3 regions of the Serratia sp. 121840015-1 genome follow, and region 3 is predicted to be linked to each of the others. Evidence: riboswitches for the same ligand, from Rfam matches in the RefSeq annotation. Region 3 holds a riboswitch; each other region holds the start of a gene.
The links. Region 3 has a riboswitch for thiamine pyrophosphate ahead of thiM (hydroxyethylthiazole kinase). Riboswitches for the same ligand answer to the same signal wherever they lie in the genome.
Positions count from the first base shown of each region.

Region 1: it holds a riboswitch for thiamine pyrophosphate, as region 3 does, so the genes downstream of both, ACUXAC_RS03350 (TenA family protein) here and thiM (hydroxyethylthiazole kinase) in region 3, are expected to answer to the same signal.
Region 2: it holds a riboswitch for thiamine pyrophosphate, as region 3 does, so the genes downstream of both, thiB (thiamine ABC transporter substrate binding subunit) here and thiM (hydroxyethylthiazole kinase) in region 3, are expected to answer to the same signal.

Region 1 covers NZ_JBSEYF010000001.1:687,071-689,326, forward strand. The annotation lists gene ACUXAC_RS03345 (ABC transporter ATP-binding protein) at 1-625, opposite strand, end outside; gene ACUXAC_RS03350 (TenA family protein) at 622-1,305, opposite strand; TPP riboswitch at 1,368-1,470, opposite strand; gene ACUXAC_RS03355 (LLM class flavin-dependent oxidoreductase) at 1,621-2,256, shown strand, end outside.
Region 2 covers NZ_JBSEYF010000002.1:450,968-453,223, reverse strand. The annotation lists gene sgrR (HTH-type transcriptional regulator SgrR) at 1-909, shown strand, start outside; TPP riboswitch at 947-1,065, shown strand; gene thiB (thiamine ABC transporter substrate binding subunit) at 1,123-2,109, shown strand; gene thiP (thiamine/thiamine pyrophosphate ABC transporter permease ThiP) at 2,085-2,256, shown strand, end outside.
Region 3 covers NZ_JBSEYF010000001.1:108,904-111,159, forward strand. The annotation lists gene ACUXAC_RS00520 (methyltransferase) at 1-108, opposite strand, end outside; gene ACUXAC_RS00525 (GNAT family N-acetyltransferase) at 210-635, opposite strand; TPP riboswitch at 778-874, shown strand; gene thiM (hydroxyethylthiazole kinase) at 910-1,701, shown strand; gene thiD (bifunctional hydroxymethylpyrimidine kinase/phosphomethylpyrimidine kinase) at 1,701-2,256, shown strand, end outside.

The DNA.
Region 1 (2,256 bases), 580 kb from region 3:
GCGGCCAGGGCGACAGCACCAGCAGCCGGTGGCTCAGGCGGCAGGCCTCCATCGGATCGTGGGTGATCAGCAGCACGGTGTTTTGCGCCAGCAGTTCGGCGGCCAGGCTCTGGATCTCGGCGCGGGTAATGGCGTCCAGCGCGGAAAAGGGTTCGTCCATCAGCACGATCGGCTGGCGTTCGTAGAGCGTGCGGGCGATGGCGGCGCGCTGGCGCATGCCGCCGGACAGCGCGGCGGGCAGGCTGCGGCCATGCGCGGCCAGGCCCACGCGCTCCAGCAGGTGCGCCGCCCACGCCCGATCCGTCACTTCGCCGCGCAGCCGCGAGCCGAGGGCGACGTTCTCCTCGACGGTCAGCCACGGGTAGAGCAGGTCTTTTTGCCCCATGTAGGCGATGCGCCCGGCGATCGGCAAACCGTCGCTGCCGGTCACCGTGCCCGAGGTCGCCCGTTCCAGGCCGGCGATGATCTTCAGCAGGCTGGTTTTGCCGGCGCCGCTGGCGCCGAGCAGGGCGACGAAGCTGCCGCCGACGATGTCGAAGCTCAGCCGGTCGAAGACGATTTGCTGACCGAAACGCAGGCTGAGATCCCGCACCTGGATGCCGGGCGGGAGAAGCGGGGAGGTCATGAGGCGTTCAGCCCCATCTGCCAAAATGCCGATTCCAGCTGGGTGGCGGTGGTGAAAATCTGCGCCAGCTCGGTGAAGCGGCCTGGTGCGCCGCGCTGGTGGCCGACGGTTTCCAGCAGCTCGATGGCAGCGCGCACGCCGGCCAGATAGCCCTCGTCGCCGTAGTTGCGGATCCAGGAAGCGTAAGGATTGCCCTCCATTTTGGTGGCGGGGTCGTGCAACAGCCGCAGGCCGATTTCGGCATAGCCGGCCACGCAGGGCAGCAGGCCGGCCAGCAGATCGAGGGCGTCGCCGGCATGGCCGATATCCAGCACGTAACGGGTGTAGTTCATGGTCTCCGCCGCTTCCGGCTGGGCGGCGATTTGCGCTTCGCTCAGCCCCCATTCGGCGCAATAGGCCACGTGCAGCGGCAGTTCGGCGACGATGCCGTTGAGCGACGCCGTGGCGGCGCGCATTTCCGGCAGGGTGCGTAGCTTGCTGACCAGCAGTGCGTAGGCGCGGGCGAAGTGCAGCAGGAACAGGTAGTCCTGGGTCAGGTAGCGGCGAAAAGCGCGTTCGGGCAAGGTGCCGGCGGCCAGCTGCTGCAGAAACGGGTGATCGACGTAATCTTGCCAGTGGCTGCCGGCTTGTTGGCGCAGCCGGCCGTAAAGACCGCTTTCGAACAGGGTGGTGATGGACATGGGACCTCCTTGAGTCAGTGGAGATCCGGGCACGCTGGGGTATGAACAGGCAACGGGTGAGAGCGTTGTTGCCTAACCGTCCCTTCGCTGGCATGACCCAGATCAGGTTCAAAGGGTTCGGCTTGCGCCATCTCAGCCCGTAACAGGACACCCCTCGGAGCTGCCTGTTATACGACATTTGTTTTTTGATTACAATCGCCGGGCGGCGCGGTGGCAATCGGTTCGTTTAGTGCGATCGGGGGCGATTTTGCTGGCGCAGAGCGCGCGATTTTTGTCACTGTAGGCCGATGATTTTGCCTTTGAGGACGATTCCCGATGAAAAAGATTGGTTTTCTCTCGTTTGGCCACTGGTCGCCTTCCGCCCAGTCCGGCACCCGTTCCGCAGCGGATGCGCTGCTGCAGTCCATCGATCTGGCGGTTGCCGCCGAAGATCTGGGGGCGGACGGCGCCTATTTTCGCGTACACCACTTTGCACGCCAGCTGGGGTCGCCGTTCCCGCTGCTGGCCGCCATCGGCGCCAAAACCCAACGCATCGAGATCGGCACCGGCGTGATCGACATGCGTTATGAAAATCCGCTGTACATGGTGGAAGACGCCGGCGCGGCGGATCTGATCGCCGGCGGGCGGCTGCAGCTCGGCATCAGCCGCGGCTCGCCGGAGCAGGTGATCGACGGCTGGCGCTATTTCGGCTATGCCCCGGCCGACGGCGAGAGCGACGCGGACATGGCCCGCCGCCATACCGAAGTGTTCCTGGAAGCGCTGCGCGGCGAAGGGTTCGCCGAGCCCAATCCACAGCCGATGTTCCCGAATCCGCCTGGGCTGCTGCGGCCGGAGCCGTTTTCCGCCGGGCTGCGCGATCGCATCTGGTGGGGCGCCGGTTCGAACGCCACCGCCGTCTGGGCGGCGAAGCTCGGCATGCACCTGCAAAGCTCGACGCTCAAGAACGACGAG
Region 2 (2,256 bases), on a different contig from region 3:
CCGCGCGAATGGCGTGAACTGCCGGATTTCGCCCGCCATCCGGTCGGCACCGGCCCCTACCGCGTGGTGCGCAACCTTCCCAGCCAGATGAAGATCCACGCCTTCGACGACTATTTTGGCTACCGGGCGCTGATCGACGAGGTGAACATCTGGGTGCTGCCGGAGTTTTCCGAAGAGCTGGTGCACTCCGGCGTGCAGCTGCAGGGCGATGAAACCGGCAACAGCGAGCTGGAAAGCCGGCTGGAAGAGGGGTGCTATTTCCTGCTGTTCGATCAGCGTTCTCCGCTGGCCGCCGACCCCGCCATTCGCAGTTGGCTGTGCGAATTGATCAACCCCATTTCGCTGCTGAGCCACGCCGGGCCGCTCTACCAGCGCTATTGGTCGCCGGCGTACGGCCTGCTGCCGCGCTGGCACCACAACCGCACGCTGGCGCAGCAGCCCAAGCCCGCGGGCCTGACCGAACTGACGATGACCCACTTCAATGAACATTCGGAGTTTCACGCCATTCGCCAGGCGATCGAACCGCTGCTGGCACAGCACGGCATCCGCCTGATCGTGCAAAGCGTGGATTACGCCACCTGGCACCAGGGCGACGCGCGCAGCGATCTGTGGCTCGGCAGCGCCAACTTCTATCTGCCGCTGGAGTTTTCGCTGTTCGCCACGCTGTACGAACTGCCGCTGATGCAGCATTGCATGAACGAAGATCTGGCGCAGGACGCAGCGCTGTGGCGCGCCAACCGCTTGCCGCTGGCCGAGTTCTGCCAGCGTCTGGTCAGCAACCACCAGCTGCACCCGCTGTTCCACCACTGGCTGCAGCTGCACGGCCAGCGCAGCATGCGCGGCGTGCGGATGAACACCCTCGGCTGGTTCGACTTCAAGTCCGCCTGGTTTGCCCCGCCGGAGGCATAAGCGCCTTTCGCCCGGGTCGGTTAATCTTTACAATAGCGCCGTCTCAACGGGGTGCGGTAAGTCGGGCCGCGTGATAAGCCCGATTTTCCGCTGAGAGCACACCCGTCGAACCTGATCCGGTCAATACCGGCGGAGGGATTTGAGCCCAGCGAACCGGCGACGCCGCCTCGCCCCCTCAGATGCCCTTGCCCCCTTATTTTTCAGGAGTGCAACGTGGTCAAAACATATCTGCCCTGCTTATTGCTGCTGTGTGCCGCGCCGGTTTTCGCCAAGCCGACGCTGACGGTTTACACCTACGATTCCTTCGCCGCCGACTGGGGCCCAGGCCCGGCGGTGAAAAAAGCCTTTGAAGCCGAGTGCGACTGTGAACTGAAGTTCGTCGCGCTGGAAGACGGCGTCTCGCTGCTGAACCGCCTGCGCATGGAAGGCAAGAACAGCGCCGCCGACGTGGTGCTGGGGTTGGACAACAACCTGTTACAGGCGGCGCAGCAAACCGGCCTGTTCGCGCCGAGCGGCGTCGACACCGCCAAACTGACGGTGCCGGGCGGCTGGCAGGACGCGACCTTCGTGCCATATGACTACGGGTACTTCGCTTTCGTCTACAACAAAGAAAAACTGAAGAACCCGCCAAAAAGCCTGCAGGAGCTGGTCAGCAGCGATCGCAACTGGAAAGTGATCTACGAAGATCCGCGCACCAGCACGCCGGGCCTCGGCCTGCTGCTGTGGATGCAAAAAGTGTATGGCGACAAGGCGCCGGCCGCCTGGCAGCAGCTGGCGAAGAAGACCGTCACCGTCACCAAAGGCTGGAGCGAAGCCTACGGCCTGTTCCTGAAAGGCGAAGGCGATCTGGTGCTCAGCTACACCACCTCTCCCGCCTATCACCTGATCGAAGAGAAAAAAGATCTCTACGCCGCCGCCACGTTCAGCGAAGGCCACTACCTGCAGGTGGAAGTGGCGGGCAAGCTGAAGGCCGCCAAACAGCCAGAGCTGGCGGAGCGCTTCATGCAGTTCATGGTGACGCCGGCCTTCCAGAACACCATCCCGACCGGCAACTGGATGTACCCGGTGATCAACACCCCACTGCCCGTCGGCTTTGAGCAGATGAACGTGCCGCATACCGCGTTGCAATACAGCGCCGAAGAGGTGGCCAAACAACGCGGCGGTTGGATCCGGGCATGGCAAACCGCCGTCAGCCGCTGATCCCCCGCTGGCTCTGGCCGGGGCTGCTGGCCGCCGGCGTGATCCTGCTGGTCGCCGCGCTGGCGATGGGCTCGCTGTGGCGTCACGCGCCGGACAGCGACTGGCGCGGCCTGTGGCAGGACAGCTACCTGTGGCACGTGGTGCGCT
Region 3 (2,256 bases):
CGTCAGCAGCGCCTGGGCAAACTGATAGCCGGGCACCAGGGTCAGAATACGGCGATCGTAGTCCGCCGCTGCGGCATCGGGGAAGCGTGTATCCGTTTGGTGTTGCATAACCTTCCTTGCCAAGTTCATTGAGAGAGACAAGGAAGGGTATGCTTAAATGATAATGAAATCCATTATCATTAATGAGTTCTGTGACGGGAAAGGCGGCGTTAGCGGGCCGGCGAATGCATCAGGTAATAATCTTCTTCGCCGTCGTTGCCGGTAGAGATGATGCGCCAGCCGTGTTTGCGGTAGAACGCCAGCGCCTTTTCATTCTTCACCAGGCATTTCAGCGAGCCGGTGGCGGTGAAGGTAGCTTCCGCCGCCTGCAGCAGCGCACTGCCGACGCCGCGCGGCGGCTGATGGGGATCGACATACAGGTTATGAATGAAGTTGTCTTCGCGGTAGACGGAGACGAATCCCAGCAGCGTGCCGCCGTCTTCCGCCACCCAAATCGCTTCGCCCAGCGTCGCGCCGTCGAAATCTTCCAACTGATAGTTTGAGGTATCGCGCCAGCCGAACGCCGCCTTGCGCGACGCCAGGTACAGCGTGCGCAGGAAGGGGCGATCGGTCTCTTGGTAGGGTCTTATCTGCATGGCATCTCCCGGTGGTTTGTGCTCACTATAGCGCATTGCGCGGCGTATGCCTGCCGAGCCAATTTATTCGCTTGTTTGTCCGCGCCGCCGCTGGCATGATCCCCTGCAGGGATTAACGCAACGTTGATCACAACCTATTGATTTTCATGACTCGGGGTGCCCTTCTACGTGAAGGCTGAGAAATACCCGTATTACCTGATCTGGATAATGCCAGCGTAGGGAAGTCACGGCCGCCCAGCCGGCGCCGCCTTCTTGAACGCCGGTTGGGAGGAATATGATCGCTCGACCTGATGCACTACCCGGCGCGCGCGCCGCGGCCTGTCTGACCCAATTCCAACAGCGGCCTCCGCTGATCCACTGCCTGACCAACGAAGTGGTGCAATCGCTGACCGCCAACGTGCTATTGGCGCTCGGCGCCTCCCCGGCGATGGTGGTGGAGCCGCAAGAGGCGGCGCAGTTCAGCGCGCTGGCCGATGGCCTGCTGATCAACGTCGGTACCCTCAATGCGCTGCGCGCCGAATCGATGCGGGCGGCGGTGGCCGCCGCCAATCGGGCCGGCAAGCCCTGGACGCTGGATCCGGTGGCGGTCGGCGCGCTCTCCTACCGCACCGCCTTTGCTAAACAGCTGCTGGACGAGAAACCGGCGGCGATACGCGGCAACGCCTCGGAAATCATGGCGCTCAGCGGGTTGCTGGCCAGCGGCCGCGGGGTTGACAGCGGCGACGATTCGCTGGCGGCCTTGCCAGCCGCGCGTGAGCTGGCGCAGCGCAGCGGCGCGGTGGTGGCGGTCACCGGCGCGGTGGATTACGTCACCGACGGCCAACGCGATTGGGCGATCGAAGGCGGTTCCCCGCTGATGACGCGGGTGGTGGGCACCGGCTGCGCGCTGTCGGCGGTCGTGGCGGCGTTTTGCGCCCTGCCGGGCGATCGCCTGGACAACGTGGCGACCGCCTGCCGGGTGATGTCCCACTGCGGCGGTCTCGCGGCCAGACAGGCCGGCGGGCCGGGCAGCTTTACGCCGGCGTTCCTCGACGCCCTGTATCAACTGCGCGGGGAGGATCTGTGATGAAACGCATTAACGCGCTGACCATCGCCGGCACCGATCCCAGCGGCGGCGCCGGCATTCAGGCCGATTTGAAGGCCTTCTCGGCGCTCGGCGCCTACGGCACCTCGGTGATCACCGCGCTGGTGGCGCAGAATACCCGCGGCGTGCAGTCGGTGTATTACATCGATCCGGCGTTCGTCGCCGCGCAGCTGGACTCGGTGTTCAGCGACGTGCGTATCGACAGCGTCAAGATCGGCATGCTGGCCAACGCCGACATTGTGCAGGCGGTGGCCGAACGGCTGCGCCATTACCGGCCGGAGTTCGTGGTGCTGGACACCGTGATGCTGGCGAAAAGCGGCGATCCGTTGCTGGCGCCGGAGGCGGTGGCGTCTATTCGGCGCGAGCTGTTACCGCTGGTGTCGATCATTACGCCGAACCTGCCGGAAGCGGCGGCGCTGCTGGCGTGCGCGCCGGCGGAAGATGAAGCGCAGATGCGCGAGCAGGGGCGGGCGCTGCTGGCGATGGGCTGCCGGGCGGTGCTGATGAAGGGCGGCCACCTGAGCGAAAGTGAGAGCC